DNA from 3 places in the Massilia sp. MP_M2 genome. Region 3 is predicted to be linked to each of the others. Evidence: predicted binding sites of a transcription regulator. Region 3 holds the regulator's gene; each other region holds the start of a gene.
The links. Region 3 encodes FliA, which starts transcription of late flagellar genes. Its sites were predicted from a motif close to CTAAAGTTTNNNNNNNNNNNGCCGNTA; they were not measured.
Positions count from the first base shown of each region.

Region 1: the regulator FliA is predicted to act here: its motif matches at 6,741-6,767, upstream of fliD (flagellar filament capping protein FliD).
Region 2: the regulator FliA is predicted to act here: its motif matches at 8,992-9,018, upstream of RCH14_RS01175 (flagellar protein FliT).

Region 1 is NZ_JBCHJF010000011.1:178,360-189,092, reverse strand. Features, by position in the region: gene RCH14_RS21045 (bifunctional (p)ppGpp synthetase/guanosine-3',5'-bis(diphosphate) 3'-pyrophosphohydrolase) at 1-166, shown strand, start outside; gene RCH14_RS21040 (biliverdin-producing heme oxygenase) at 266-865, opposite strand; gene greB (transcription elongation factor GreB) at 894-1,460, opposite strand; gene RCH14_RS21030 (sensor histidine kinase) at 1,508-2,194, shown strand; gene RCH14_RS21025 (response regulator transcription factor) at 2,187-2,834, shown strand; gene RCH14_RS21020 (diguanylate cyclase) at 2,934-4,532, shown strand; gene RCH14_RS21015 (flagellin) at 4,727-6,190, shown strand; gene RCH14_RS21010 (flagellar protein FlaG) at 6,276-6,620, shown strand; gene fliD (flagellar filament capping protein FliD) at 6,802-9,426, shown strand; gene fliS (flagellar export chaperone FliS) at 9,452-9,904, shown strand; gene RCH14_RS20995 (flagellar protein FliT) at 9,919-10,242, shown strand; gene RCH14_RS20990 (flagellar hook-length control protein FliK) at 10,265-10,733, shown strand, end outside.
Region 2 is NZ_JBCHJF010000001.1:254,800-265,532, reverse strand. Features, by position in the region: gene RCH14_RS01225 (ATP-binding protein) at 1-1,117, shown strand, start outside; gene RCH14_RS01220 (hypothetical protein) at 1,184-1,678, shown strand; gene RCH14_RS01215 (AAA family ATPase) at 1,685-3,361, shown strand; gene RCH14_RS01210 (general secretion pathway protein GspB) at 3,363-4,190, shown strand; gene mobB (molybdopterin-guanine dinucleotide biosynthesis protein B) at 4,162-4,752, shown strand; gene RCH14_RS01200 (YjfB family protein) at 4,776-4,967, shown strand; gene RCH14_RS01195 (DUF883 domain-containing protein) at 5,006-5,290, opposite strand; gene RCH14_RS01190 (RNA-binding S4 domain-containing protein) at 5,396-5,608, opposite strand; gene fumC (class II fumarate hydratase) at 5,669-7,066, opposite strand; gene RCH14_RS01180 (hypothetical protein) at 7,156-8,316, shown strand; gene RCH14_RS01175 (flagellar protein FliT) at 8,658-8,939, opposite strand; gene RCH14_RS01170 (methyltransferase domain-containing protein) at 9,098-9,715, shown strand; gene RCH14_RS01165 (CsbD family protein) at 9,788-9,964, shown strand; gene RCH14_RS01160 (AI-2E family transporter) at 10,032-10,733, opposite strand, start outside.
Region 3 is NZ_JBCHJF010000011.1:66,911-77,643, reverse strand. Features, by position in the region: gene RCH14_RS20515 (DUF2875 family protein) at 1-1,130, shown strand, start outside; gene RCH14_RS20510 (PAAR domain-containing protein) at 1,157-1,423, shown strand; gene RCH14_RS20505 (hypothetical protein) at 1,424-1,939, opposite strand; gene motD (flagellar motor protein MotD) at 2,019-2,774, opposite strand; gene RCH14_RS20495 (flagellar motor protein) at 2,784-3,527, opposite strand; gene RCH14_RS20490 (RNA polymerase sigma factor FliA) at 3,509-4,237, opposite strand; gene RCH14_RS20485 (antiactivator of flagellar biosynthesis FleN protein) at 4,280-5,098, opposite strand; gene flhF (flagellar biosynthesis protein FlhF) at 5,091-6,488, opposite strand; gene RCH14_RS20475 (hypothetical protein) at 6,793-7,116, shown strand; gene RCH14_RS20470 (DUF2778 domain-containing protein) at 7,264-7,686, shown strand; gene RCH14_RS20465 (hypothetical protein) at 7,683-7,964, shown strand; gene flhA (flagellar biosynthesis protein FlhA) at 7,996-10,107, opposite strand; gene flhB (flagellar biosynthesis protein FlhB) at 10,104-10,733, opposite strand, start outside.

The DNA of each region.
Region 1 (10,733 bases), 110 kb from region 3:
GTCCGACGCCAACATCACGTATGTGGGCATGGACGAGGACGATGAAAACATGATGACGCAGCTGCGCTTTACGATCCAGATCGGCGACCGGGTGCATCTGGCGCAACTGATTCGCAATCTGCGCCGCGTGGCCGGGGTGAATCGGGTGGAACGGGAACGGACGTAAGTCACGCTTCGGGACGTTGCCGATGTATGGTGGGCGGGTTTCCCATCTTGATTGGCCGGTAGGGTGGGCGCGGCCGGCGAGGCGGCTACGCCGTCCACCCTACTTTTTGTCCAGGCTCAGTCTGAGAATACTGTCAAACGCCGCGCATGCGCCCGCGCAGGCGTCGGTAATCTCATCCGGCGACGTCACGTGTTCTTTCAGCGCCAGCATGAACGCGCGCCAGCGCGGGCCTGGTCCGGCATCACTGCCCTTCAGATAGCGCAGCGGATGCGGCGCCATTGCACCTGCCAGTTTCCCGTACAGCACCTTGCCGCCCAGCTGCGAGCCTTCGACCACATAGCACACGCCCCAGCGATAGGCCGCACTGGCATCGCGCGGCCACGCGTGCGCGGGCGCCGGTGCACGCAGCGGGGGCATGCCCGGCTCGTTCAGGTCGGCTTCGATCAGCGCCAGGCGTTCGACCGGCAGCAAGACCTGCTGCGGGCCATCCGCGAACGATTCCAGCCACGGCTGCAGGGACGCGAGCCAGTCGCGCACCATCGTCAGGTGCGCCGCATAATCGTTCAAGTCGGGGGCCGGACCGGAGAGCGGCAGGCCATGATCGAGCCGTTCGTGCTGTTCGTTGGTAGCAGCGCGCAATGCCGCCAGGGGATTCGGATTGTCTGCTGGATTGTGCGCCGCTTCATGATGTCGGTTCATGCGCACATAGTAGCACCGGGCTGCACGCTCAGTCGGTGACTGGCTCGGGATAATCGACCGAGATGATCTCAAGCTCGTCCATGCCCAGCGGCGTCTGCAACTGCGCGACATCGCCTTCGCGGCACTTGGTCAACGCGCGCGCCACGGGCGAAACCCAGCTGATTTTGCCGTGCAGCGGGTCGAGCTCGTCGATGCCGACGATGGTGATCGTGTGCTCTTCGCCGGCCCCGTTGACGTAGCGGACCGTGGCGCCAAAGAACACCTGGTCATTGCCATGCTGGATGCTTGGATCGACGACGAATGCCGAATCCATGCGCTTGGTAAGAAAGCGGATGCGGCGGTCGATCTCGCGCAGGCGCCGCTTGCCATAGATATAGTCGCCGTTCTCGGAGCGGTCGCCATTGGAGGCGGCCCAGTGCACGATGCGCACGACTTCGGGCCGGTCGACGTCGATCAGTTGCAGCAGCTCATCCTTGATGCGCTGGTAGCCGGCCGGGGTGATGTAGTTCTTGGCGCCGTCAGGAATCGCCTGCGCCAGCGCCAGGGCTTCATCATCGTCGTCGTTGTCGGACTCTTTTACAAATGCCTTGTTCATGGATGCATTGTAGCGAGACTTGCGCGCCCTTGTCGTATCATTCGACCATGCACCAACCTGCCCCGTTTCAGCACGCCCTTGACGACGCCGCCAGACAGGATGAGCGCACCCGCATCGCGCGCGAACTGCACGATGACCTGGGCGGCAACCTCATCGCCATCAAGATGGCGCTGGCGCGGCTGTCGGCGCGCCTCCCCGCCGACCAGTCCGGCCTGGCCGGTCAGGCGCAGTACATCGACGACCTGGTCGAGCGCACCATCGAGTCCGTCGAGCGCATCTCGCTCGGCCTGCGCGCCGCCCCGCTCGACCTCGGACTGGTGGCCGCGCTCGCATGGCTGGCGCGCGAATTCACGCGCCAGACCGGCGTCGCCGTCACCACGCACTGCCCGGACACGCCGGCGCCGGCGCCGGCCCACGCCGACGCCCTCTTTCACATCGCGCAGGAAGCACTCACCAATGTTGCCAAGCATGCACGTGCGACGCAGGTCACGCTGACACTCGAACGTGAAGGGGGCGAGCTCACGCTGTCCATCTGTGACAACGGCTGCGGCATCGACCCGGCCGCGCGCACCCGGCCGCATGCATTCGGCCTGCGCGGCATGCATGAACGGGCCAGCGCGCTTGGCGGCGTGCTGTCCTTGTCGGCGGCGCCCGGAGGTGGCACGATGTTGACCGTCAAGATCAGGCTGGCGCCGCCCGTGGCCCCGGCACAGAACAAGAAGCAGAATGAGTGAAAAAGTAACCATCCGGGTATGCATCGCCGATGACCACGCCATCGTGCGCGAAGGACTCAAACAGATCCTCGCCGACGAGCGCGACATCGTCGTGGCCGGCGAGGCCGAGGACGGGCACGATGCTGTGCGCCTGGCGGGCAAGACGCGCTGCCACGTGATGTTGCTCGACATCTCGCTGCCCGACCGCAATGGCATCGATGTACTCAAGCAGATCAAGAAGGACAAACCCGAGCTGTCGGTACTGATGCTGTCGATGCACCGCGAAGACCAGTATGCGATTCGCGCGCTCAAGGCCGGTGCCGCTGGCTACATCACCAAGCAGAGCGCGCCGCGCGAACTGGTCACGGCGATCCGGCTGGTGGCGGGCGGGCAGAAATATGTCAGCGCTGCGCTGGCGCAAAGGCTGGCCAGCGCCATCGGCGAAGACCATGAAAGCGCCGCGCACGAGGGGCTGTCGGACCGCGAATACCAGACGCTGACCATGATCGCGTCGGGCATGACGGTAACGCAGATTGCGGGCGAACTGTCGCTGTCGGTCAAGACGATCAGCGAATACCGCGCGCGCCTGTTGGTAAAAATGAAACTCAGGAGCAGTGCCGAGCTGACCACGTATGCGATCCGCAACGGCCTGGTCGATTGACGCCCGTCACATGCTGTAACACTGAATAAATATTGATTCTAGGCAAAAAAACTGCCTATCATGTGCTTATCCCCGCAAACTCGGCACCGCTCTGCAACCATGTCCACCCCATCAACACCCGTACCTGCTGGAGCCGGCCCTGGCACTGCCCCGGCGCCAGCAGTGAATCCGGCCGACATCGCTCGCGAGGCGTTCCGTCGCCTGGCCACGCGCCGTATCGCGCCGACGCCGGACGCTTATCGCGCCATCTATGACGAGATTGCCGGCACGCCGCCGCCACCGCCCTTGCCCGCCGCGGATCCAGGGGCCATCGAGGTGCTGAACGGATTCGCGCGGCGCATGCTCGATACGCCGGGCGAGCTGGCCGAATACGGTCGGCGCATGGCGCGCGCCGTCAAGACGGGGGATTGGAACAGCTACACCCAGGCACTGGGCCAGTTGAGCGAGCGGCATCTGCGGCGCAATACGCCGGTGATGGCGATGGGCGACGAAGAGCCACAGACACGCCTGCTGCGCGACATGCTGGCGCGCACGCTGACGTTCGCCTGCGCCTCGCTGCTGAGCGACAACCCGCAACAGGTACGAGAGGCCGAAGCGCTGGGCGCCCTGGTCAAGACGGCTGTTGGTGAGAGCGAGCTGCAGGAAATCGAGGCGCGCCTGAAGCAGCTGTGCTTCCAGATCGAGCTGCGCAAGGATGACAGCGCGGGCCAGCAGGAACTGCTGCTGCGGCTGTTCCGGCTGCTGCTCGACAATATCGAAGGCTTGCTGGAGGACGACAACTATATGCGCGGCCAAGTCGTGGCAGTGCAGGAACTGATTGCCGGGCCACTGGACACACGCGCACTGGAAGACGCCACGCGCAGCCTGAAAGACGTGATCATCAAGCAAAGTCATCTGAAACATGGCATCGCCGACGTGCGCGCGACGATGAAGAACATGATGATGACGTTTGTCGACCGCCTTGGCTCGGTGGCCGCCTCGACCGGCGACTACCACGCCAAGCTGGGCGACTTTTCCGAGCGCATCGGCAGCGCAACCGACATCAACGAACTCAATACCGTCCTGAACGACGTGCTGCGCGAGACGCGCCATGCGCAGGACGAAGCACTGGCCTCGCGCGACCGCATGGTGGGTGCGCACCGCGAAGTGCAGGAAGCCGAGCAGCGCATCCGCGAACTGGAAGCCGAGCTGCAGCATATGAGCGAGCTGGTGCGCGAGGATCAATTGACCGGCAGCCTGAACCGCCGTGGCCTGGACGACGTGTTCGAGCGCGAAAGCGCGCGCGCCGACCGCCGCAACACGCCGCTGTGCGTGGCGCTGCTGGACCTCGACAATTTCAAGCGCCTGAACGACACCTACGGCCACATGGCGGGCGACGCCGCGCTCAAGCACCTGGTCAAGGTGGTGCGCGAGACGTTACGCTCGATGGACGTGATCGCGCGCTTCGGCGGCGAAGAATTTCTGATCCTGCTGCCCGAGACAACGGTCGATGCGGCGGCGGCCGCCATGGTGCGGGTGCAGCGCGAGCTGACCCGGCACTTCTTTTTGCACGATAACGAGAAGATGCTCATCACCTTCTCGTGCGGGGTGGCGCTGCGGGTGCAGAACGAGGAGCAGGCATCGCTGATGGCGCGGGCGGATAAAGCGATGTACCAGGCCAAGAGCAGCGGCAAGAACCGGGTAGTCGTGGCGGAATGACAAGTTCTGAACGCGTGTTTCTCCAGACAGCGTAAAAAAAACGATTTATTTTGCGATCTGGCCCTAAACTTTTTCCACAGGGCACCGTTACCAGCAACAACAGCGGTTTGAACGTCACTGAGTAGCGAGACGGACCAAAGTGAACAGCAGCACGGTCGCTGCACCCCTAGTAAGACCTAGTCTGGAGAATCACCATGGCATCAGTAATCAACACCAACGTCGCATCCCTGAACTCGCAGCGTAACCTGTCGACCTCGCAATCGCAGCTGAACACCTCGATCCAACGCCTGTCGTCGGGTATGCGTATCAACAGCGCCAAGGATGACGCCGCTGGTCTGGCGATTTCGGACCGCATGAATTCGCAAATCAAGGGTATGACGCAAGCGACCCGCAACGCCAACGATGGCGTGTCGATGGCGCAAACCGCTGAAGGCGCTCTGGCGAGCTCGGGCGACATCCTGCAACGTGTCCGCGAACTGGCTGTCCAGTCGTCGAACTCGTCGAACTCGGCCAGCGACCGCAAAGCACTGCAAACTGAAGTCACCCAGCTGACCTCGGAACTGAACCGCATCGCCAACACCACCGAATTCAACGGCCAGAAACTGATGGACGGTTCGATGGGCACCGCGAACTTCCAGGTGGGCGCCAACGCCGGCCAGCTGATCTCGATGACCGGTTCGAACTTCACCACGTCGACCTACGGTAACAACCGTCTGGATGCCAGCTCGATGCAGGCTGCCACCGGCCAGTCCAACGGCGTCGCTACCGGCACCATGACCGTCAACGGTTCGAGCGGCTCGAAAGACATCACCGTCGCCGCCAATGCGTCGGCCAAGGCGACCGTTGCCGACATCAACAAAGCCAGCGGCGATACCGGTGTCACGGCCACCGCCAAGACCGAAGCCCTGCTCGCAGCTGCGCCAAACAAGTCGTTCACGTTCGAACTGAGCTCGGACAACGCCACTGCCGTCAAGGTGTCGTTCTCGGTAGGCGAAGACACCGCGAACGGCTACGCAGCCGCTGTGAGCGCCTTCAATGCGCAATCGGCCAAGACCGGCGTGACCGCATCGTACGATGCCGAAGGCGGCGGCCTGAAGCTGACCCAGGCTGACGGTGAAGACATCAAGCTGAAGAACACGTCGACCGACGTGGCATCGACCGCCACGCTGGCCACCTACGACGCCGATGGCGCAGTGTTGACCGGTGGCGTGACGGTAGATGCAACCGCCGGCGCAACCGCCGCCGGCCGCATCGTGCTGGACTCGGAAAGCAGCTTCTCGGTGGCCGATGCAAGTGGTTTTGCACTGGATGGTGGCACGAGCACCGGTTCATCCGTACTGAAGTCGGTCGCCGACCTCGACATCAGCACCTTCGAAGGCTCGCAGCTGGCCATCAAGACCGCCGATGCAGCACTGGCGTCGGTCAACAGCCAGCGCGCCGAATACGGCGCACTGCAATCGCGCTTCGAATCGGCGATCTCGAACCTGTCGTCGTCGACCGAGAACCTGTCGGCATCGCGCAGCCGCATCGTCGATACCGACTTTGCGTCGGAAACCGCGAAGCTGACCCGTGGTCAGATCCTGCAGCAGGCTGGTACCTCGATGCTGGCCCAGGCCAACTCGCTGCCGAACGGTGTCCTGTCGCTCCTGCGTGGCTAATCGCTAACGCGTAGTAACAGTACAACTCGGTAAGCGGTTCCCCGGCTGAAGAAATTTGGCTGGGGAATTTTCGTTAGGATACGCCATGCAAATTCCATCCATTGCGTCGTCGCCCCCCGCCAAACTGGACGAACGTCCAGCGGTGGCGAACGGGCCGGCTGCTCCGGCACCACGGGCAGCGCCGGAGAAAGCTGAACCCAAGCCAGACCGGAACGAGGTGTCGTCTGCCGTAAAGAAACTCAACGAAGCGCTGCCGCAATCGGCGCAGAGCCTTGAGTTCGAGATCGACGAAGAGAGCAAGGACCTCGTGGTCAAGATCATCGATCGGGATACGAAGGAAGTCGTACGCCAGATGCCGACCAAGGAGGCCCTGGAAATGGCCAAATCGATCGACAAGATGGTGGGACGCCTGCTGAACCAAAGCGCCTGACCCAATCCGCACCTCACCCGAAGCGCCGCCCCCCCACCAGGTGCGGCGCTTTTTACATGGCGCTTCGACATCGTTCCTGACGGTTCTGACCAAAATAAAAAGAGAGCCGCCTTTACCGCTCTTAAGTAAGGTTTGTTTCTGCCGATAATGACTTACATTATTGCTTTCACCGGAGAAACATGTGGCCAACCTCGACATCGATGGCATTGTAGCGAAGCTGATGCAGGCTGAAGCCAGGCCGCTCGACAACTACGCCAAGAAGACGGCGGCGCTGCAACAGAAGAACAGTGCCCTGAACCAGGTCAGCGCCGCCGTCGGCGCCTTCCAGGGCGCCCTGACGTCGCTGAACCAGTCCAACACGTTTCAGGGCCTGAGCGCGGTCCCATCCAACAAGGATGTGTTCTCGGGCTCCGCCACCACCGGCGCCGTGCCGGGCAAGTACAAGGTCAATGTCACGCAACTGGCCCAGTCGCAAAGCCTCAAGACCAGCGGGATGGCCAGCACCACCAGCACCATCGGCGCCGGCGCCCCGACCAATCTCACGTTCCAGTTCGGCACCGTCAGCGGCGGCACCTTCGGCGCCACCGGCACTGCGCTGGGCCTGGCGCCGGCCGCGGGTGGCATCGCCAACGGCGCGCTGAGCCTGAACGGCGTGGCGATCAGCACCGGCCCGACCACCCGCAGCGCCCGTGCGCTGGCCGAAGCCATCAATGCGCAGAGCGCAAAGACCGGCGTCGTCGCCACCGCCGGCAGCACCGAAACCGCCGCCGACCTGTTCGCCGGTTTCGGCCAGGTGAGCGTCGATGCCGGTTCGAGCTATGCCCTGTCGGTCGGCGGCGTACAGCTGGCCAACCTGAATACCGGCAGCGCGCCGCTGACCGGCGCCGCGCTCGATACCTCGCTGGCCAGCGCCGGCACGCGCAATGCCCTGGCTGCCGCCAACATCACCGTCAGCGGCAGCGCCGCCGACGGCACGCTGCAATTCACGGCGGCCGACGGCAATACCATCGACGTGACCGAGACCGTCACCGGCACCGTGCGTGGCGGCATCAAGCGCGCCGACGATGCCGTCAATGCCGGCGCGACCACGACGGCCACCGCCGGCGTCACGCTGCGCTCGAACGAAGGCAACCAGATCCTGGTCGCCGGCAACAACCCGGCGGCCGCGGGCTTTACCGCCGGCAGCGTCGGCGCGCACATGGGGTCGGATTTCTCGCTCAACGGCGCGCTCAACAGCAAGACCATCACACTGGCGGCAGGCGACCAGACGCTGCAGGGCATTCGTGACGCCATAAACAAGGGCGACATGGGCGTGACCGCCACCATCGTCTCGGACGGCAGCAGCAAGCCGTATCACCTGGTGCTCACGTCGAACAAGACCGGTGAAGCGACCTCGATGAAGGTCGGCGTGACCGGCGAGGACGGCGCAGCGGCCGATCCGGCGCTGGCAGCCCTGCTCGGCTACGATCCGGCCGGCGTGCAAGGCATGACCCAGACTGCCGGCGCCCAGAGCACGCTGCTGAACATGAACGGCATCGAGATCAAGAGCGACAGCACGACCGTCAAGGATGCGATCGAAGGTGTCACGCTCGAGATCAACGGAATCGGCAGCAGTACGATGACGGTCTCGAAAGATACCGCCGCGATCAGCACGGCCGTGAATGATTTCGTCAAGGCCTACAATGCGCTGAACTCGACGATGAGCGGCCTGACCAAGTACAACGCCGAAACGCAGAAAGGCGGCGTGCTGCAGGGCGACGCCAGCGTGCGCGCGATCCAGAGCCAGATGCGGCGTCAGATCAGCGAAGTCATGGAAGGCACGGGCGGCAAGCTGACCTCGCTGAGCCAGATCGGCATCGCGTTCCAGCAGGACGGCAGCCTGAAGCTGGACTCGACCAAATTGAGCAAGGCGATCACCGAGAATGCAGCCGACTTCGGCGGCCTGTTCGCCGCCATGGGCTCGACCACCGACGGCCTGGTCAAATTCGACAAGTCGACGGCTGCGACCAAGGCCGGGACCTATGGCGTGAACATCGCCAGCCTGGCGACGCAAGGCACGCTGGCGAGCAGCGCTGCACTTGGCGCGAGCACCACGATCGCCCCCAATACCGTGTGGCGCGTGACGCTGAACCAGACCGATCCGGTCACCGAAAGCAAGACCCAGGAAGTCAAGCTCCCGGCCGGCACCTACAACAAGGACGATCTCGCCGCGCTGCTGCGTTCGGCGATCAATGGCAATTCAACGTTCGCCGGCGCCGGCGACACGGTCGAATCGAAGGTCGGCGACGATGGCCTGTTGACGCTCTCGTCAAGCAAGTATGGCGCGAGTTCGAACATCTCCCTGACCGGCGTGAGCGGCAGCTCGGTCGACTCGATTTTCGGGGCCGCAACCCCAAGCAAGGGCGCCGACGTGGTCGGCACCATCGGCGGCGTGGCCGCCACCGGCAACGGCCAGTCGCTCACCGCTGCAGCCGGCTCGAACGCCGCAGGCATCCAGGTCTCGATCACGGGTGGCGTGCTGGGCGATCGCGGCGCGGTGACGTTCTCGCAGGGTTTCGCGTTCCAGCTCAACAACCTGGCAACCGGCTTCGTCGGCAAGGACAGCCTGCTCAAGAGCAAGACCGATGGCCTGAACATATCGATCAAATCGGTCGCCGACCAGGCCGCGAAATTCGAAACCCGCCTGGACAGCATCGAAAAGCGTTACCGCGCCCAGTTCGTTGCACTCGATGCGACGCTGTCGTCGATGCAGTCGACGTCGGACTACCTTACCCAGCAGCTGGCGACCCTGTCGACCAATTACTAATTTCAGCATTACCGGAGAATCTCATATGTTTGGAACCCCGAAACGCGGCGTCGGCGCCTATGCAACGGTTGGCCTGGAGACCGGCGTTGCTGCCGCGTCGCCACAGAAGCTGGTGGTGATGCTGTACGACGGCGTGATCGTCGCCCTGCTCAGCGCGATCAACCACATCAAGTCGTCGAACGTGGCCGCCAAGGGCGCCTCGATCTCGAAGGCCATCACGATCATCGACAACGGCCTGCGCGCCTCGCTCGACCAGAAAGCCGGCGGCGAAATCGCACAGAATCTGGATGCGTTGTACGATTACATGAGCCGCCGCCTGCTGCAGGCCAATATCAAGAACGATATCGCGATCATTGAAGAAATCCATGGCCTGATGTCGGACCTGCGCGAAGCCTGGGTCGCGATCGGCGAAAAGAGCGACGCGGCCGAACAGGCCGTGCCGGCCATCCAGCGTGCCCCTACCCTGATGAGCGCATAAGGTTGACGATGACGATGAACGGACAAGAAGTGGTATCGGTCTACGAAACGATGGTCGGCATCACTGAACGCATGCTCGACGCAGCCGCTGCCAACGAATGGGATCGCCTGGCCGAACTCGAACAGGAATGCGCGGCCCACGCGCGCCGCCTCAAGGCCAACGAAGGCATCGGCCCCCTGGCCGGCCAGGAACGTGTGCGCAAGGTCGATGCAATCCGCCGCATGCTGGATGCCGACCGCCGCATCCGCGACCTGACCAGCCCATGGATGGCGCACCTGTCATCCCTGATCAACAGCAAGTCGACCGAACGCCGCGTCGCGCGCGCCTACGGCATCTGATGCGCCCGGCGGGGGTTGATTGATGCTGCCCCGCGATCTCGTTTCCGGCGTCACGCGCATCACGCCGGGCCAGGCCGCCGAGCAGGCGGTCGACCCGCGCCAGCAAGCCTTTGCGCGCGCCGTCGCGCCGCTGCTGGGCAAGGCGATCCACGGCGAGATCCAGGCCAGGCTCACCGACGGCACCTTCATCGTCAAGTTCGCAGAGACCCAGGCGCGCATGCAATTGCCCCCCGGCGCGCTGGTCGGCGCCGACGTGCCGCTCACGCTGATCGGTCTGCATCCCCGCCCCACCTTCCAGGTCGGCGCCCAGACCACCACCACGGGGTTTGCCGAGGCCGGCCCCGCACCGCAAGCCGAAACCGATGCCCCCGGCGCGCCGCTGGGCTACCGCGAGGGCGCCGCAGTTGGCCGCGCTGGCGCCCTGCTGGCCTCCAGCGCGGGGCTGGGCACGCAGGCTTTCGCCGGCGGCACCGAAGCAAAAAACACCACGC
Region 2 (10,733 bases), on a different contig from region 3:
CCCGCTGGCGCCGATCCGCAACGGCCTCGAGCTCATGCGCATGGGCGCGGACAAGCCGGGCAATGCCTTGCGGCTGGGGGGCGTGCGCACGATGATGGAGCGCCAGGTCGGCCACATGGTCCACCTGATCAACGACCTGCTCGACATCGCGCGCGTCTCGAGCGGCAAGCTGGTGCTGCAGATGCAGCCGGCCGACCTGCGCGACGTGATCGCGACGGCCATCGAGACCAGCACGCCGCTGATCGACGCTGCGGGCCATGGGTTGACCGTCGATCTGCCGCTGGTGCCAGTACCGGTCGACGTTGACCCGGTGCGCATCAGCCAGGTGGTGAGCAACCTGCTGTCGAACGCAGCCAAGTACACGCCGTACGGCGGGCGTATCGTGCTCACTGCGCACACCGAGGGTGACGAAGCGGTGGTGACCGTGCGCGATAACGGCGTGGGCATCGCCCCCGACATGCTGGCGGCCGTGTTCGAGATGTTCACCCAGGTGGCGCGCAGCATCGAGCGCGCCAACGGCGGACTGGGGATCGGGCTCTCGCTCGTGCAGCGCCTGGTCGAACTGCATGGCGGCGCGGTCAGCGCGCACAGCGCCGGCGTGGGCCTGGGCAGCAGCTTTGCCGTGCGCCTGCCATTGATGCTGGCGCCGCTCGTTGCCTCACCCGGGCTTGCGCCGGCAACAGAAGCGGCGCGCAATGGCGGCCAGCGTGGCGCGCAGGCTGGCGCGCTGCGGGTGCTGGTCGCGGACGACAACGTCGACGCCGCTGCCACGCTGGCGGCGCTGCTCGAGATCGCCGGCCACACGGTGCGCGTCGTGCATGACGGCGCGGCGGCGGTGGAAGAAGCCGCGCGCTTTCAGCCTGACCTTGCATTCCTCGATATCGGCATGCCGTTCATGGACGGCTACGAAGCGGCGCGCCGCCTGCGCCAACTGCCCGCGCTCGAGGGCGTCATGCTGGTGGCGCTGACCGGCTGGGGCACCGAGGAAGACCGCGCCCGCTCGCGCGCTGCGGGCTTCGACCGTCATCTGCTCAAGCCGGCCTTGCCGGACGACGTCGATGCGGTGCTGGCCGCAGCAGTCGTAACGGCGACAGCGGCGGCGCGTACGCCGGCATGAGCCGGCACTTGGCTGCCGGGGCGCCACGCAGTGTCATAATGGGGGCCGCTGAAGGAGAGTATCGCCATGATCCGCCAGGTTGTTGCCCGCCGTACCACCATGCTGCTGCCGCTGCTCGCAGGCCTCGTTCTGGCCTGCACCGCGGCCGGGGCGGGGGCGGCGCCGTCGACGTTCGGGCCGGTGATCGGCAGCGCGCTCCTGTGCCGCAGCCACCTCGATAACGCCTACTTCCACGCCTACCTGACCGAATTTTTCGGCCCGGCCTACAAGCGCGAGGGCGGGGCCTACTGGTTTCGCACCGAGGCGTCGCTGTGGGGCGCGAACGTCGAGCAGGTGATGGTCAGCGACGATACGAGCGCCGTCGTGTTCGTGGCCGCCATCCTCGAGGCCAAGCCCGACGAACTGGAAAAGTCGGTGCGCGCCGCCGCGGGTACGCCGTTTCGCGCGGCAGACGGCTCGCGCTACCCGCTCCGCAAGTCGATCCCGGGCAGCACGATCGCCTACGCGAACGACAAAAGCAAAATATACTGCGCCAAGTTCAAGCCGCAGAGTGTCCGTTAGTCATCCATGTACAACCACTATTTCCAGCTCACGCACGCGCCATTTTCAATCGCCCCCGATCCACGCTACCTGTTCATGAGCGAGCGGCACCGCGAAGCGCTGGCGCATCTGTTGTATGGAATCGGCAGCGGCGGTGGCTTCGTGCTGCTGACCGGCGAGATCGGCGCCGGCAAGACCACCGTCTGTCGCTGCTTCATCGAACAGGTGCCCGAGAACTGCCGCCTGGCGTATATCTTCAACCCGCGCCTGACGGCGCAGGAGCTGCTGCAGACCGTGTGCGACGAGCTGCATATCGAGGTGGCGCCGGCCGCCGTCGGCGCGGGCGTGAAGGGCTACGTCGATGCGATCAACCGCTACCTGCTGGCTTCGCACGCACAGGGCCTGAACAACGTGCTGGTGATCGACGAGGCGCAGAACCTGTCGAGCGACGTGCTCGAGCAGCTGCGCCTGCTGACCAATCTCGAGACCAGCGAGCGCAAGCTGCTGCAGATCATCCTGATTGGCCAGCCCGAACTGCGCACGATGCTGGCGCGCCCCGAACTCGAACAACTGGCCCAGCGTGTGATCGCACGCTACCACCTGGGCCCGCTGCAGGAAGCTGAAACGGGCGCGTATATCGCGCACCGGCTGGCCGTCGCCGGCGCGGTGGGCGTGCCATTCCCGCCCGCGCTGACGCCGCTGGTGCACCACCTGGCGCATGGCGTGCCGCGCCGGATCAACCTGCTGTGCGACCGCGCCCTGCTGGGCGCCTATGTGGAAAACAGTCCGCAGGTCACGCGCGCCATCCTGCGCAGGGCGGCCGCCGAAGTGTTTGCCGATGATCCGGCCGCGCACCGTGCGCCGCGGCGCTGGCCGTTGCTGGCTGGCGGCGCGCTGGCCTGCGTGGCGCTGGGCGCGGCGGCGTGGCAGATGCTGCCGCAGCATGCGGTGGCGCCGGCGCCGGTCATTGCCCGCGCCGCGCCGCCCAAGCCGGGGCCGGCGCCGGCGAGCGCGAGCGCGGCAAAGCCCGCCGCCATCCCGGTCGCTGCACCCGCAGCCGCCGCCGCAACCGCCGCCGCACCTGGCGCGGCCTTGCCAACGCTCGGGAGCGAGAACGCGGCGCTGGGCGCGCTGGCGGCGTTGTGGGGACCGTCGTTCGCGAACCTGGCCGGCGCCGACCCGAAGGCCACCTGCGAAGCCGCGCTGCGCGCCAATCTGCGCTGTCACGCGGGGCGGGGCGGCCTGTACGAACTGCGCCTGCTCGACCGGCCGGCCGTGGTCACGCTGCACGACGGCCCCCGCACCGGCCATGCAGTGCTGGTGGGGATGGACGAGCGCAGCGTCACGCTGGCGCAGGGCAAGCGGCGCGAGCAGATCGACATCGCTGCCTTCGTCGCGCGCTTCGGCGGCGAATTCACCACCTTCTGGCGCATGCCGGCGGCGTTTCGTGATGTCGTCGCCCAGGGCGACCGCGGGCCGGACGTCGACTGGATCGCGCAGCGCCTGGCGGGCCTGCACAGCGCCACGGCGCCGGCGCTCGATGCGCCGCTCGACGCGCGCACCAAAGAATGGCTGCGCGCCTTTCAGGCCGCGCAAGATCTGAACGCCGATGGCGTGGTCGGGCCGCGCACTTACATGCGTCTGAACCAGTTGTCGAACGTGGCCGAACCCCGTTTGCTGACCGCCGGCGGGACGGGAACCTGATATGTCGTACATTCTAGAAGCACTCAAGAAGGCGCAAGCCGAACGCCAACTGGGCAACGCCCCGACCATCCACGCGCCAGCGCCGTCGTATGCGTCGCCGCGTGCAGGGCAGGGCGCGCAGCGGCGCTACCTGGCCCTTGGCGTGGGCCTCGTCGTCGTCGCGGCGGCGGTGGCGCTGCTGTGGCCACGCCTGGCGGGCGAGCCGCCGGTGCGACTGGCAGCCGTGACGCAGCCCGTGGCAGCGCCCGTCGTTGCGCCCGCCACTGCGCCCGTCGTTGCACCTGCCGTTGTGCCGGCAACGGCAACGGTTAGCGCACCGGTGGCGACGCCCGCAGCGGCCGCTGCTGTCGTACCCGCACCCGCACCCGCACCCGCACCCGCACCCGCACCCGCACCCGCACCCGCACCCGCACCCGCACCCGCACCCGCACCCGCACCCGCACCCGCACCGGTTGTCCAGCCTGCACCGGTGGTCGAAGCCCGGCCGGTGCGCACGAAGCCGGCGTCGGCACCGGTTGCGCCGACCGCGCCACCGTCACCGCCGCCGCGCGAGGCCGCGCCGACATCCGCCGTCGTGGCCGCGCAGCCGGGCGGCGACGAACCGTTGCGTACCCTGCAGCAACTGCCGGACACCCTCCAGCGTGAGATCCCGAAGGTGGCCTTTGGCGGCTACATCTATTCGCCGACACCCGGCGAGAGCCTGCTGCTGGTCGACAAGATGCTGCGCCGGGAAGGCGAGGAAGTCGCGCCTGGCCTCGTGCTCGAACGCTTGACGCCCAAGGCCGCCGTGATGAATTACCGTGGCACCCGCTACCGTGCGCCGTACTGAGTTGCCTGACCAAGGCGCGAGCGGGCCCGTGCTGGCGGTGGTCGGCTGGTCCGGCAGCGGCAAGACGACGCTGCTCGAGCATCTCGTGGCCGGTCTGTCCGGCGCCGGCCTGCGCATCAATATCGTCAAGCACAGTCACCACGATATCGAGCTCGAGCCGCCGCGCAAGGACAGTGCGCGCCTGCGTCTGGCCGGGGCGGCCGAAGTGATGATCGCCTCGCCGTACCGGATCGCCATCATGCGTGAACTGCGCGCCGCGCCCGAGCCGCCGCTGGCCGAGCTGCTGGCGCGCCTGTCCCCGGCCGACCTGACACTGGTGGAGGGCTATAAATGGGAGGCGCTGCCCAAGCTGGAAGTGCATCGCCCGGTGCTGGGCAAGCCGGCCCTGTACAGCGACGATGCGACGATCGTGGCCGTGGTGTCGGACGTGGCGCGCCCGGCCGCATTGCGGCCCGGCGTGGTCTGGCTCGACCTGAACGACATCGGCGCAGTGCTGGACTGGGTTGGCACATGGTCGCGCGCCAACCCTCAAGTTCTGGTTGGCGGCGTCGTTAAAGACTGACGAGTCTTTTTCTGGAGAAATGTATGGACGTCACGAATATTGCCAAACTGTCGACCAGCATGGCAGAAACCGGTATCCGTCAGGAAGTAGGCATGACCATGCTCAAGCGTGCCATGGACATCGAAGCGTCGTCGGCAGCCCAGATGATCGCAGCGATTCCGCAGGCGCCGAACCTGCCGGCCAACCTGGGAAATTCGATCAACACGACCGCATGAACCCCCCCGGCGCGACGCCGGGTTGTTGTCATTGCGGGTCAGTGAAACGCGCGCAGGATGCGTGATTCGCCCGAGCGGTCGGCGAACTGTTCGTTGGCGTGGCGGGTTGCGGCCATCATCCGTTCGAGCTGGGCGTCCTCGAAGCGCGACAGTTCTTGATTCGCCGCTTCCAGCGCCTGAAACAGCTTGGTTCGGGCGTTCTGGTACAGCGCGCTCGAGTATTGATCAGTATTCTTGAGCAGTTCTTCCGCGTTTTCGATCACGAGGCGCAAATCACCGATGAGCTGCTCTTGCGACTGTACGCGGGTTTCAGGGGTTTCCATCGCTTTCACCTATAAGCCGTTGATTAACGTCTTGAAATATAAACAATGAAGCCCCGTTCTGTTTGTTAAACCGCAAACATAAGATGCTGTCTTTCTGTCTATTTTTTAGCGAACCGTGATTTCGACGTCGCCCAATGTCACGATCTGGCCGGTGCGGATCTTGGCCGTCTTGCGCAATTCCTGCTTCCCGTCGACATTGACGACGCCACTGGCGACCAGCTTCTTGCCGGCGCCGCCGCTGTCGACCAAGCCGGCCAGCTTGAGCAGTTGGTTGACTTCGACGAATTCCGATGTCAACTCAAATTCGATTTTTTGCATTCTTTCCTCGGGGATGAAAGGGCGGTCTGATGGTTACCGGGCCGCCCGGGTGCTGGGTATTTACTCGACCGGATCGGGCCGCGTCATATCGATCGGCACGATCCACTGGTCAAACTGCTGATCGTCGACAAAGCCGCTCTGCAAGGCTGCCTGGCGCAGGGTCAAGCCTTCCTTCGATGCGGTTTTGGCAATCTGCGCGGCGCGATCATACCCGATGTGGGGCGCCAGTGCCGTCACCAGCATCAGCGATTTTTCCATCAGCTCGCCGATCCGCACCAGGTTCGGCTCGATCCCCTGGGCGCAGTGCGTGTCGAACGAGCGCATGCCATCGGCCAGCAGGCGCGCACTTTGCAGGAAGTTATGCGCGATCATCGGCTTGAACACATTGAGCTCGAAATTGCCCTGCGAGCCGCCCACCGTGATCGCGACATCGTTGCCAAACACCTGGCAACAGAGCATCGTCAAGGCTTCGCACTGGGTCGGGTTGACCTTGCCCGGCATGATCGAGCTGCCCGGTTCATTCTCGGGGATCGTGATTTCGCCCAGGCCCGAGCGTGGACCGGATGCCATCCAGCGGATGTCGTTGGCGATTTTCATCAGCGCCGTGGCCAGCAGCTTGAACGCGCCATGGGTCGAGACCATCGCGTCATGCCCGGCCAGCGCCATGAATTTATTGGGCGCCGACTTGAATGACAGTCCGGTGCGCGAACCGAGTTCGGCCGCGATGCGCGGTGCGAAATCGGGATGCGCATTCAGGCCCGTGCCCACGGCCGTGCCGCCGGCTGCCAGTTGCAGCAGGCCCGACAAGGTGGACTTGAGCGCGCTTTCGGCAAATTCGAGCTGCGCGACGTAGCCGGAGAATTCCTGGCCCAGCGTCAGTGGCGTCGCATCCTGCAGGTGGGTACGGCCGATCTTGACGATCGGCTCGAAATCGCGTGATTTGCGCACCAGCGTGCCGCGCAATTTTGCCAGCGCCGGCAGCACTTCCTTGGCCAGCGCCCAGGCAGCGGCCACGTGCATCGCGGTGGGGAAGATGTCGTTGGACGACTGGCCCATGTTGACGTGGTCGTTCGGGTGCAGCAGGCGGGCTTCGCCACGCTCGCCGCCGAGCAACTCGGAGCCGCGGTTGGCCAGCACCTCGTTCATGTTCATATTGCTTTGCGTGCCCGAACCGGTCTGCCACACGGCCAGCGGGAATTCGCCGGGATGGCGCCCGTCGAGCACTTCGTCGGCCGCGCGGATGATGGCGTTGGCCTTGTCGGCCGGCAGCTTGCCCAGCGAGCGGTTGACGGCTGCTGCAGCGCGCTTGACCTGGGCGAGGGCGGCGACCAGTTCGGGCGCCATGCGTTCGGTCGAGATGTGGAAGTGGTGCAGCGAGCGCTGGGTCTGCGCACCCCACAAATTGTTCTCTGGCACTTCGATCGGACCAAAGCTGTCTTTCTCAATCCTGTTTTCCATGGACATGTCCTGATTTGCAAGAGGCTGGGACTAAAGAGTTTATCCCAATGTCCGTTAATGACGCTTGGGCTTCACTCTTGTTAGTTGCTATGGCCAGCCGCCTCCCTGTATTCATCACGTGTGTTTTGCTCTCTTGCGGCGTCGGCGCGGCCGAACTCGGCGAGCCGCGCGTCAGTTCGTATATCGGCCAGCCGCTGGCGCTGGAACTCGAGCTGACCGCGCTCGCCGCGCCCGCGACCCCGGTCCAGGCACGCCTGGCGCACCCGGACGTGTACCGGGGTGCCAATATCGGCATGCCCGCCGTGCTGTCGGCGCTGGCCCTGCGCGTGAGCGAGCGCGATGGTCGTCAGTTCCTGCGCGTGACGTCGTCGGCGCCGGTTGAATCAAGCCGCCTGCACCTGTATCTGGAACTGGCCGATGGTGGGACGCGCGATGTGCGGCTCGTGACGCTCTTCATTGCGCCGAATCCGAATCCGCCGGCGCCAGCGGTGCCATTACCGGTGCCGGCACCGGTGCCCGCGAAGGCGCCGGCGCCGCTCGTGGCGGATCTTTCTGCTGCGCCCGTTGCGGTGCCCAAGCCGATGGCGGTCAAGCCAACGCCACCGAAACCGCCAAAGCCGCCGAAGCCGCCGAAGCCCCCGAAGCCCCCGAAGCCCCCACTTCCCGCCACGCCGGCGGCATCGGTCGCCTCCGAGAAAGTGGCGCCGGCGCCCGGGCCGGCTGAAGCCACGCATGCATCGACGCCAGTGCCCAAGCCGCTGCCTGTGCCTGTCGCCTTGCCTGCAGCCGCATCTGCCGCGACTTGCGCGCCATCGTCCTCAATCGACAATGCAACCGTGTGCGCCGCGCTCGATGTCAAGAACGCTCAGCTGCGCCAGCAAATCGGCACGCTGGAAGACAAGGTGCGGGTGTTGCAAGTGGCGCTGGGTGCCAGTCCGTCCGCGGTCATCCAGGACAAGGTCGCGACACCAACGGCGCCACGGCCTTCCCGCAGGCGCCCCGCGCCGGAGCCGGAGGCGTCCACGCCGTGGGGCTGGATCGCCGGCGGCGTGATCGTCGTGCTGGGGCTCGTGGGTGGCGCGCTGTTCGTCCTGCGCCGCCGCAAGCGGGCCGCGCCGATGATCCAGCCCATGCCGCGCATCTCGCTGATGGCACGCCTGCGCCAGCGCTTCGTTCGCAAAAACAAGGCGCCGGTGCCGGTCGAACCACAGTTGGACGAGCCGGACAAGGAAATGTCTACACAACTTTGATTCTGAGCTATAATGGTGCGGTGATCGACAAGGTCACAGACAGCACAGGGTCTGGCGCAGTCACCAACGATAGGTGGCGCGGCAAGCAGACGACCGTTGAGGAAACGCCTGTGTCTGGAAGCAGTCTGCTTGCCTACGATGGCAACGGACGCCGGCAGCAACCGGCACGAGGCGACGCCAGCAGATAGCTGGGGTTCGTCCTCTCACCGAATTCGCCATCGACCTGATGGCCGCCAAAGCGCCCCGATGGGCGCTTTTTTGTTGCCCTGGCGTCTGCAACAGGGTGTCTGGGGCGAAAAAAAAGCACCCGCAGGTGCTTTGACGATCAATTCGCTGACAGATCAGTGTGCGTGCAGCGCGCGATCGACTTGCTCGTCCCATGGCTCGGTTACATCGCGGATGGCGCGATCGTTGGCCATCAACTGCTTCAACAGCTCGATCTTGCTCAGGCGCTTGGCGCCTGTCAGCGCTGGCATGCCGGCCACTGCCGGGGCTACCTGAGCCCTGGCTTCCATGTTCAATTGCGCAAACTCGTGCCAGTCGCCGGCCTTGGCGGCGTGCGCCATCTGGCCCGTCAGGCCAGAGAGGTTTTCGTATATCGCAAGGACGTCGTCTGCGTTCATAGGGTTACCAAAGCATGTATTGTCAGGCCGGATTGCCGGTTGTCTGAACCATTTACGACTGCGCTGGCGGGAACTTTAGGGCGATCCAGAAATATTTTCACATTATTTTGCGCAGAGGCACCTCCCGCAAGGGGCGCCCCCGCAGGCATACTGTGCGCATGAACCATGACGACATCACCCGCAGTACTCTCCAACACTACAACGAGCATGCCGAGGATTTCTTTGCCGGTACGATTGACCATGATGTAAGTCAAAACATTGACGCCTTGCTGGGTGCAATCACAACGGCAGCGCCGCACACGATCCTCGACCTGGGTTGCGGGCCCGGGCGCGACCTCAAGACTTTCAGCGGCCTCGGCCATCGCGCCATCGGCGTGGATGGCAGCGAACGGTTTGTCGCGATGGCCCGGCAATACAGTGGTTGCGAGGTGTGGCACCAGGATTTCCTGCATCTGGATTTGCCGCCCGCGCTATTCGACGGCATTTTTGCCAATGCGGTGCTGTTTCACGTACCCAGCGCAGCGTTGCCGCAGACGCTCGATCAATTGTTCGGCACGCTCAAGCCGGGCGGGGTGCTATTCACCTCGAATCCGCGCGGCGAGAATCAGGAAGGCTGGAACGGCGACCGCTATGGCAGCTACCACGACTACGACAGCTGGGAGCGCTTCATGCTGGCGGCTGGCTTCGTCGCGCTGCATCACTATTACCGGCCGCCCGGCTTGCCACGCGACCAACAACCGTGGCTGGCGAGCGTCTGGCGCAAGCCCATGTGTTAAGCGCCGCACAGAAGCGGCCCGGACTTGCTCCTAGTGTGAAGCCTCATCCACGTCACGGGCAAGGAGATTGCAATGAACAAGGATCAAGTCAAGGGCAAGACCAAGGAAGTTGCCGGCAAGGTGCAGGAGAAAGTCGGCGAAGCCGTCGGCAGCCGCCAGCAGCAGAGCGAAGGCTTGTCGAACCAGGCTGAAGGCAAAGCTCAGAAGAAAGTTGGCGACGTCAAGGAAATCGCAAAAGGTAATCGCTGATACATTTCCGCTGATTCCTTCGGCATCATCAATAACAAAGCCGCGCATTGCGCGGCTTTGTTGTTATTCAAGACCCTCTGGCGGGTCTGTCCCCGGGTCTGTCTCCCAGTATGTCTTCGATATACAGCATCTTGACCAGCACGGACAGCACGGCTGCCAATGGCGTGGCCAGCGCAACGCCGGCAAAGCCGAACAGCGTGCCGAAGATCAGTTGCATCACGATCACGAGTGCCGGCGGCAACTCGATGGCTTTCGCCTCGATCATCGGCTGCAAGACATATCCTTCAAGCATATTGATCGCTGCAAACAGCAGCAGCGCATACAGCGCCAGATCCGGGCTGATCGACAGCGCCAGCAAGACCGCCGGAATGCCGGCCATGATCGGGCCCAGGTACGGAATGAAGTCGAGCAGGCCCGCGATCACGCCCAGGATCAGCGCCAGCGGTACGCCGAGCAGGCTGAGGCCAATGGCCGTGGTCACGCCGACGATCAGCATCGACACGGCCTTGCCCAGCAGCCAGCTCGACAGGTTGTCGCCCATCTCCTGCATGACCTCACGTGCGCGGCCCCGCTTTTGTTGCGGCACGAGGCGGATGAAGCCGCCGGTATACACGCCCGGCGAGGCGGCAAAATAAATGCCCACGAATATGATGATGACAATATTGCCGAGAGTACCGATGACACCGCTGAAGAACAGGCCGGCATTCGGCACCAGCGAACCCATCTGCTTGACGATGTCTTCCGGCGGCGGCAGCTCGGCCACGACGCG
Region 3 (10,733 bases):
AGCTCAGCGAAAGACCAGACCAACTTCTCGAACAGGCGTTCGCGTTTTTCGATGCGTACCCGGATTTGCCGTACATCGTGTTGCTCAGCACCGAAAGTGATTCAGATCGCGACGATGGGCAGGGGCCTGACAAAGAAAGTCGAGTACGGATTGGGCACTATATTCCGGCTTATTCCGATGCCACAGCGGTCTTCATCCTGGCAAGACGAGAGCGGGTCGAGCCACTGCGCCCCTATGTATGGGAAGACCCGGACAACGACTATCTACAAGAAACCCTGCGCCAGATGTACTACCAACTCATGAGCACAGTACCCATGCGCCCGGAACTGAAAGCCGAATGGCCCCACATCACCAGACAACCCACCGTCGCCGAATGGCTCCCTGCCGCCGCCAAATTCGCCAAGGCCCCTGTGTTCGATCGAAAAGAAAGCACCCTGCTCGACGACTACAAACGCTGGGCCAATCCGCCCCCGAAAGACTGGAAGCCCACCCCCTGGTTCCCGATCCCCTGGAACCGCAATCAGCTCGCCGCCTTCGACGCCCTTCCCTCGATGGGCTTCATCCACCGCCCCGTGTTCGTCAAGTTCGAGGACGACCAGGGCAAACCGGTCAAGCGCCGCGACGCGCGTCAAAAGCTGCTGGAAGCCGGCTGGCAGCAGGCGCTGCAAACGCTGCCCGAAGCGCAGCGCGCCGCAGGCCCGGCGCGCATCATCGCCGCGTTCAACCACGACACCGAACAGAAGATCACGCTGGCCGGCACGCTGCACGCGTATGCCGCGCAGGGCGGTACGGACATCGACACCGGCAAGACCTCACAGTTCATCGATACCGACCAGCGCATGGGCAATACCGGCGCAGCGACCTTCTTCGTGCAGATGGCCGTGGGCGTAATGGGCAGCTATATCGACGGCGGCGCCTCGGCCGCGATCAATCTGCGTGACCCGGCCGGTGCCAGCATCGTGTTCATCAGCCCGCCGAGCAAGGAACGACGCGAGGCACAAGGCGCAAACATCTTCAAGCACATCGTGCAGCCGTCGATCGACCCGGACAACTACAAGCCGCCAACGGTGGCGTCGGTACTGGGCGCCGAGGCGGATGCAAGCCCCGAACACGACATCGCAGCTGACTGAATCACCATCACAAGAGAGGCTCAATCATGCGCAATATCATCAGGCTCGGCGACGCCACCTCGCATGGCGGCAAGGTTCTCAGCGTCAGCGCGCGGCATGTCAGTGTGGGGGGCATTCCGGTAGCGTGCGTGGGCGACACCTGCAGTTGTCCCATCAAAGGTCACAACGGCTGCAAGATCGTCAGCGGCTCGGCGCACCATAAAATCGACGGCAGTTTGATTGCCTTCGATGGCGACAAGACGAGTTGTGGCGCGACGCTGATCGCCAGCGCCACCAATTGCAAGGTGCCGTGATCAGCGCGCGGCCATCCTGACCGTGTGCGAGAACTTCACCGGCAGCGCCGGGCTGCTCTTGATGCCGCCCGCGTCGAGCTTGCGCAGATCGGTCACCCACGGGCCGGCATACCGGATCTCGTAACTGTGCTGTCCCGGCTTGAACGCATACGCCTGCGTGATGTCCAGCGTGTTCAGGTAGGTCGTCTGCGGCTTTATTTCAAGGTAATCGGCAGCGTTCAGCGGGCCGCGCTTGACCATGCGGCCCGTGTACGCGACCGTGTCCGTCAGTGAGCTCAGCGCAAACCGTGGGGCGCTCAGATCGTCGCCCAGCGCAATTTCGCGCGGGATCCATACCGGCGCATCACCCCGGTTCTCGATCAGTACCCGTACCTTGACCTTGCCGGCCCCGGTTTCCACTTCGAGCCGGTGATGGACGTTCACCTTGGCCTCCACGGCGTTGACCACACCAACCAGGCTGACCAGCGACAGCACCATTGCCAGCTTGGCCGCCGGCGAGCTTCGTTTGACATGCATTGCGACTCCTCGAGGATTCACGGCAGGCGTCACCCGCGCGACGCTGCCTGTCGATTATGGCATGAATCCATCAATACATTCACGGAAGTATGTTACCGCCGGTCTCGGGCAGCGCGGCCAGGATCATCACCGCCACGCGCCGGTTGCGCGCCTTGCCGATCTCGTCGCTATTGGGCGCCACGGGCCGCGTCGCCGCAAAGCCGATCGCCGACAGGCGCACCTCGGACACGCCGTTGGCGGCGAACAGCCGCACCACGCTGCTCGCGCGCGCGGTCGACAGTTCCCAGTTCGATGGATACAGCGGATTGGCAATCGGCAGGTCGTCGGTATGGCCTTCGACCTCGATGCGGTGCGTATCGTTCCTGAGCAGGCCAGCCACCTGCGCGAGGATTTCCTGGCCTTCGCCGTCGAGCACTGCTTCGCCCTGCGGGAACAGCACGCTCGCGTTGATCTCGACGCTGATGCCGCGCGCGTTCTGGATCACCCGTACCTGGCCCGACTTCACCAGCGGCAGCAGGGTTGCCGACAGTTCGCGCGCCATCACGCCCATCTTTTCCTGCTCGCGCCGCGCTGCCTCGTTGCGGCGGCGGTTGATGATGTGCGACAGCGGCAGCACGGGTTCGACGTTGGTGTTGACCTGGGTGGCTGCGCCGCGGCCGCCGAATGCATTCCCGAGCGCATCGGACAGCACCTGGTACTTGCCCTCGTTGACAATGGAGATGGCGTACATGACGACGAAAAACGCGAACAGCAGCGTGATCAGGTCGGCGTACGAAATCAGCCAGCGCTCGTGGTTTTCGGTGGGAACATCGTCGTCGTAGCGCTTGCGGGCCATGGCGCTGGCCTAGTGGTGCGTGAGCAGGCTGGCGACGCGTTCGTCGACGACGCGGCCGTGGTCGCCGCTGGCCAGGTCGGAAAAGACTTCGGCCAGGATCTCGTACTGCGATACCTTGTCGCTGACGATGGCCTTGAGCTTGTTGCCCACCGGGTAAAAGAACAGATTGGCCATGCCCACGCCATACACGGTCGAGACGAATGCCACCGCGATGCCCGAGCCCAGACGGGCCGGATCGGACAGGTTTTCCATCACGTGGATCAGGCCCAGCACGGCGCCCAGGATGCCGATTGTCGGCGAGTAGCCGGCGGCCGATTCCCAGATGCGCGCCGCCTGGCGCTGGGCGAATTCGTAGCCGTTGATTTCGTGTTCGAGCAGGCTGCGCACTTTCTCGGGCGCGATGCCGTCGACCACCAGGCGCAAGCCCTTGGCGACGAACGGGTCGGCCTTGCTCATGAATTGTTCGAGCGACAGCAAGCCATCGCGGCGCGCCGTCAGGCTCCATAGTGCGATTTCGCGCGACAGTTTCTGGCGCCCGTTTTTTGGTGGCACGAATACCCAGCGCAACATGGTGATGCCGCGCAAGAAGGTGCGCGTCTCGCTTTGCAGCAGCACGGCGCCGAAGGTGCCGACCACCACGATGGCAAATGCGGCAGGCTGGATCAACGACGAGAACTTGCCGCCGTCGAGGGTGTAACCGAGAAAGATGCCGGCGATCGCCAGCACCAGGCCGATTACGCTGGCCCAGTCCATAATTGCTCCCGTAAGGTGGTGCGCAAACGTGCGACGGCCTGGGTGTGCAGCTGCGACACCCGCGATTCACTCACGCCCATCACGGCGCCGATTTCCTTCAGGTTCAGTTCTTCTTCGTAGTACAAGCCCATCAGGAGCTTTTCGCGCGGCGGCAGCTTGTCGATCGCGTCGATCACGGCCTGGCGAAAATCGGTTTCCATCAGGCTGCGCAGCGGGTCGGCATCGTCCACCGCGTAGCGATCGAGAAAGTTGTCGCTGCCTTCGTCGGCATGAAAGTCTTCGTAGTACAGCAACTGGTGGCCGCCCGAGTCGGCCAGCATGTCCTGGTACTCGTCGAGCGAGATCTTGAGCGATGCGGCCACCTCGGATTCGCTCGGCGGGCGGCCAAGGCGCTGCTGCAGCGACTGCATCGCGCCCTCGACCTTGCGCATGTTCTGGCGCGTGCTGCGCGGCATCCAGTCGCTGGCGCGCAGCTCGTCGAGCATCGCGCCGCGGATGCGCAGCACGGCATAGGTCTCGAACTGCGCGCCGTGGTCGTCTTCGTAGCGGTTGATCGCATCGAGCAAACCAATCATGCCGGCCTGGATCAGGTCATCGACCTCCACCGAAGGCGGCAGCTTCGCCTTCATGTGGTGGGCAAGACGCTTTACCAACGGCATATGCTCCGTCAGCAAAGAATTCTTGTCCGCTTTCCCTTTGACCGTATACATGCTGGCGTATGTCTTTTTCTTTATATGTCGTTAGCGACGGTGTCAGGAACCGATGGACGTGCTGCCCTGGCGGCCGAACTGCGGCAGTGCGGGCAGTGCGAACTTTCCGGCCAGCTGGCGAAACGCAACCGATGCGCCGGCCAGCGGGAACGCGTCGACCACGGCCCGGCCCAGGCGCGCAGCGCGGTGCAGGTATTCGTCGGCCGGCACGGCGCCCATGAAACTGAGCTTGACGGCCAGGTAACGTGTTGCTGCCAATGACATATTATCGTATACCACCTTGGCCTCCCCCTCGGATGCGCCGGTTACCAGGATGCCGAATGGCCGGCGGCCCAGTTCCTGCGTCAGGCGCTTGATGAGCGAGTAGGCATTGGTGATCGACGCCGCACTGGTGGACACCTGGATCACGATCTCGGAACTGGACATCAAGGGCACCGGAAATTCGCCGTCCGGGCCCAGTTCGCCATCGACGATGACGATGGCCGCCTGCGTGGCCAGCACGTCGAACGTCTTGCTCAGGCGCCGCACATCGTCGGTCGATTCGGGCGTGCCCATCGGCACGACCGAGAAGCCTTGCGGGGCCGGATGGATTACCTGGTTCAGCGCGCTTTCCTGGCGCGCCACCTGCAGCAGCGAGGCGCAGCGGTTCAGGCCCAGGCGGCGGGCGACGCCGTACTCGACGTTGCAGGCATCGACGATCAGTACTTCGTTGCCGGCCTGGGCCAGCGAGGCGCCCAGGTTCACCAGCATCGCGCCCTTGTCGTCTTCTGGCGTGGCCGACAGGAACGTGACCACGCGCGGACGCGGGCCTTGCAGCATGCGGCGCAGGCCTTCTGCCTGGTCGAAGTCAAAACTAGCCATGCGACACCTCGCGGCGGTTGGCCTTTGCGGTGGCTGCCATCAGCATCGGCAGATCGGCATCAAGAGGCGCCTCGCCGTGGTTGCGGAAAGCGCGGTCGATCAGCATCGCGCTGTCGGCCACGTGCAGGTCTTCCGGCACGCGCTGGCCGTTCGACACGTAATGGAGTTTGAGCTTCTGGCGAATGACGATGTCGAGCACGCCGCCGGTTGAGGCGGCTTCGTCCATCTTGGTCATGATCGCGCCGTGCAGGCCGCTGCCCTGGTAGGCGCGCACGACTTCGTTCAGCGTCTCGTTGGTCGACGTCGAGTTCAGGCACAGCAGGCGCTTGACTTCGGCACCCGAGCCCGACAGCATCGCGACCTGCTCGGCCACCATGTGGTCGCGCTGCGACATGCCGATGGTGTCGATCAGCACCGTGTGCTTGTTGCGCAGTTCTTTCAGCGCGATGCGCAGATCGGCCTCGTCCTTCACCGAGTGCACCATCACGCCGAGGATCTTGCCGTAGATGCGCAGTTGCTCGTGACCGCCGATACGGTAGGCATCGGTGGTGATCAGGGCCAGCTTGTCCGGGCCGTGGCGCATCACGCAGCGCGCGGCCAGCTTGGCCGTCGTGGTGGTCTTGCCCACGCCGGTCGGGCCGACCAGCGCGAACACACCGCCTTCGGACAGCATCGCGTCTTCGTTGCCGATGGTCGCAAGGTTGCGGGCCAGCACGGTCTTCACCCAGCGCATGGCTTGCGCCGCGTCATTGGTAGCCGGCATTTTTTCAATGATGTAGCGCGCCAGCGTGGCAGAGAAACCGGCGGCCAGCATTTCGCGCAGCACTGTGGCCTTGTGGGGTTCGCGCTGGGCAGTCGAGCCCCACGACAGTTCGGCCAGCTGGGTTTCCATCAGGCCGCGCATGGCGCGGATTTCGCTTATCATGTTGCTGACTTCAGAGCTCGCCGACTCCTTGGCCTGGGTGATGGCGGCGCTCACCATGGCGGTCATGGCGGCCATGTCGATGGTCGGTTCAGGCGCGGGTGCGCGGCGTTCGGCGTAGGTCGCGGCCGGTTCAGCCGGGGCCAGCGGCGCCACGGGCGCGACATAGGCAGGCGCAACCGGCGAGTTCATGACCGGACCGGCATCCTGGTAGCGGCGTGCCGGCGTGGCACGCGGGGCAGCGGGTGCGAGTTCGTCGAAGTGCTGCAGCTGCGGTTTTGGCTGGGCCATGTCGGAATCGGCGACAGGCGCGGACAGCGAGGCGACATCGTCGTTGTCGAGCGCCAGAATTTCGACGGCGCCGTCGACCGGACGGTTGGACAGGATGACGGCATCCGGGCCCAGGGCTTCGCGCACCTTGCGCAAGGCATCCCGGGAAGTTGCCGCTGTAAATTTCTTCACTTTCATCGTGGTTCTCCGCACTTCAATCTATGTTCTGCATGACGGGCACATGCCCATCGATAAGAATCATTATTGTCGATGCCGTGCGGAAACGATCAACCGAGAAGGATGGGGAAAAGGGTCTATTTCCCCATAATCAGAAAAAGTGATACCAGTTTATTGCGACTTGGCAGCATCTGTACAGGTCTCACCGAGGATTGCGCTGGCGCAGGAAGATGGCGTTCGGGTGCCGATCTTGCGGATACTGGCCGGGTCGAATCGTGACTGGCACGACTGGCGTGCCGCAAACGCCCATCAGGAGCCCCCCCCCATGGCACGCTCGATCCGGCTGATCTACCGTAACGTACAGGGCCGTGTACGCCGCAATTTCAACTGGCCCGGTCTCACCGAGAGTTCGGCCGTTCTCATCACGGCCGCAGAATGGAAAGCGGTGCTCGACCCGTTTGATTCACCGCCCGGCCGCCCTCACCTGGGCGAAGCCAATGTGTATGTCACCAATATCGGGCCGCACGATCCCGAAGGTGGCGCCGGCGGCGTCGAGTTTCATCTGCATGTCGACTGGGACAGTCCACTGCATGTCCTCGTGACGATCACCGATCTGGGGCCGATCGAACAGCAGATCGTGATTGGCTAGGCGTCATGGCGCCCCCGCTGTGGCAGCGTCATCGGTTGTGACACCTCAGCGACTGCCTGCACCAGCTACCTATGATCAGAAGCTTCTCAACCAGGCTTCAAGGGGTTCCATATGGTCGAATGTACGTTCAAACTCAACGGTAAGCCGATGAGCACATTTGAAATGCGCTCTTTAAAATTTCCAGCCTTTTCGGGCTTGGACAACCAGGTAAACCGCAGGGAGTTCATTTGCAACGCGAATTCCGGTCCGATTCCTCCGGGTGTCTACTACCTGCTCGATCGCCATTCTGGCGGTAAGCTGGGAGCGCTCCGCGACGTATTCACCGGCCGGTCTGACTGGTTTGCCCTCTATGCCGCGGATGGCAACGTCGATGACGAATTTTTTTGCGACAGGGTCAAACGGGGCAACTTCCGTCTGCATCCAAAAGGACCAGCCGGTATCAGCAGAGGCTGCATCACCATCGAGCGGGAAGTCGACTTCAACATTTTGCGCGCTCACATCAAGGCGACGACCGAGATGACCATCCCCAATAGCACGTTGACAGCTTACGGCCGGGTGACTGTCACGTGAAGAAAATTTTCGTGCGAAGCCTGCTGACGATATGGGTACTGGTCGCTACCGCTGCACTTGCCCGCTTCTGGCTGACATACCACTACCTCTTCCCGCAGGTGCCAATTCCCTTCTTTATCTGGGTCAGCGATCTGTACGGCGCAACCAACGGTGAGGAAATGGCCGATGTCGAGTTGCTTGTCGCTCTGGTCGGTGCACTGGTGATCGTACTGATCGTCACATCGACCGGCATCCATATCTTGCGCAAACTACGCAGATCTCCGCTGGCGCACCACTAGCCAAGGCAGCGCACAAGCGCTGCCTTGGCGATTACATCGGCACGCCAACCAGGCTCGTCACGCGAATCGTCTTGGTCTCGGGCACTTCGGCATGCGACAGCACCTTGAGGGCCGGCACGGCGCGGCGCAGGAAGCGCGACAGCAGTACGCGCAGTGGCGCCGGCACCAGCAGCACGGGTGACAGGCCCATCTGCTCTTGCTGGTTGGCGGCATGCGCTGCCTGCTGGGCGATCGTATCGGCCAGGCCCGGCTCGATGCCGGTACCGTCGCCACCGGCGCCCATCGCCTGCATCAACAGGCGCTCGAGGCGGTTGTCCAGAGTCATCACCGACAATTCGTTCTCGCCCGGGAACAATTGCTGGACGATCGCACGCCCCAGCGACACGCGCACCACGGCGGTCAGTTCGGCCGGGTCTTGCGTCATGCCGGCGTGCTCCGACAGCGCCTCGATGATCGAGCGCATATCGCGGATGTGCACGCCTTCGACCAGCAGGTTTTGCAGCACTTTTTGCAGCGTCGACAGCGACACGACTTTCGGTACCAGGTCTTCGACCAGTTTCGGGGTCTCCTTGCCCAGGTGGTCCAGCAGCGCCTGCACTTCCATGCGGCCCAGCAGTTCCGACGCATGCAGCGTGATCAAGTGGTTCAGGTGCGTGGCAACCACGGTGCCGGCATCGACCACGGTGTAACCCATGCTTTGCGCTTCGTCGCGCAGGCTCGCTTCGATCCAGGTCGCCGGCAGGCCGAAGGCCGGGTCGGTGGTGACCACGCCTGGCAGCGTGCCGCTGGCCATGCCCGGGTTGATCGCCAGGAACTGGCCGTTGAGTGCTTCGCCGTTACCCACTTCGACGCCCTTGAGCGTGATGCGGTATGCCGACGGCTTGAGTTCCAGGTTGTCGCGGATGTGCACTGGCGGCGCCAGAAAACCCACTTCTTGCGCGAACTTCTTGCGGATGCCCTTGATGCGCTTGAGCAGCTCGCCGCCCTGGTTCTTGTCGACCAGCGGAATCAGGCGGTAGCCCACCTCCAGGCCCAGCGTATCGACCGGCATCACATCCTGCCAGGTCGCTTCTTCGCTCTCGGCCGGCGCCGTGCGGGCGGCGGCGGCGGCATCGGCCACGGCAGCGGCCTCCGCCTGTGCCGGCGCTTCCTTCTTGCGCTTCGAGATAAAGTAGCCACCGGCAGCAAGCGAGCCGGCCAGCAGCAGGAAGACCATGTTCGGCATGCCAGGGATCATGCCCAGACCGCCGATGATGGCGGCCGTGATGTACAGCGCTTCGGGACGGGCGAACAGTTGGTTGGTCAGCTGCGAGCTGACGTCTTCATCGTTGGCCACGCGCGAGACGACCATACCGGCCGCGATCGAGATGATCAGCGAAGGAATCTGCGCAACCAGGCCATCACCGATGGCCAGCAGCGTGTAGATCTTGGTCGCTTCGCCGATGGCGAGGTCGTGCATGACGACGCCGACGATCAGACCGGCGATCAGGTTGATCACGGTAATCATGATACCGGCGACGGCATCGCCCTTCACGTACTTCGAAGCACCGTCCATCGCACCATAGAACTCGGCCTCTTGCGAGACTTCCTGGCGGCGCTTGCGCGCTTCGTCTTCGCCGATCAGGCCAGCGTTCAGGTCGGCGTCGATCGCCATCTGTTTACCCGGCATGGCGTCCAGCGCAAAGCGTGCACCGACTTCGGCGATACGGCCCGCGCCCTTGGTCACGACCGAGAAGTTGATGATGGTCAGGATGATGAAGACAACGATACCAACGGTGTAGTTACCGCCGATCAGAAAGTGGCCAAAGGCCTCGACGACCTTGCCGGCAGCGGCGCTGCCCGTGTGCCCTTCGGTCAGCACGATACGGGTCGAGGCGACGTTCAGCGCGAGGCGCAGCATCGTCGAGACGAGAAGGATCGATGGAAAGGCCAGGAAGTCGAGCGGCTTGACCGTGTACAGCGCGGTCAGCAACACGATGATCGACAGCGCAATATTGAAACTGAAAAACACGTCCAGCACGAACGCCGGCAGCGGCAAGATCATCATCGCCAACAGCATGATGATCAGAATCGGCGCCGCCGCCTTGCCGCCTTGTGCTCCAAGGCCGCTCATCCAGGCTGGCAGTTTCATGCTGTTGGTCATTCAGTTGCTCCATTATCGGGTGCCGGTCGCTGTTGCGAGGCCGGGTTCAGCGGGTCCATCTCGGCAGGTACTTTCAACCTGGTCGGGCGATCCGGGTAGTCGCCCTCGCCCTTCTTGTACGCCCGCAGCTGGTACACGTAGGCCAGCACTTCCGCCACCGCCGAGTACAGCTTTTCCGGAATCTCTTCATCGATCTCGGTGTGCTTGAACAGGGCGCGGGCCAGGGCCGGGGCTTCGAGCATGGGCACCTTGTTCTCAGCGCCCATTTCGCGGATCTTGGCCGCGATATCGTCGACGCCCTTGGCCACCACCCGCGGCGCACCCTTGCCATCCGCGTACTTCAGTGCGACTGCATAGTGGGTCGGGTTAGTAACGATCACATCAGCAGTAGGGACATTTTGCATCATCCGGCCCCGGGCCATTTCGCGCTGCATCTGCCGAATCTTCCCCTTAATCTGAGGATTGCCGTCCGATTCCTTCGATTCCTGGATCACTTCCTGGCGCGTCATCTTCAGTTTGTCTTTCCAATGCCACAACTGATACGGGCCATCGATGAGCGCAATCACCCCCAGCGCGCCGGTGATGAACAGGAACGAACGGCCGATCATGTCGCCGACGTGGGCGCT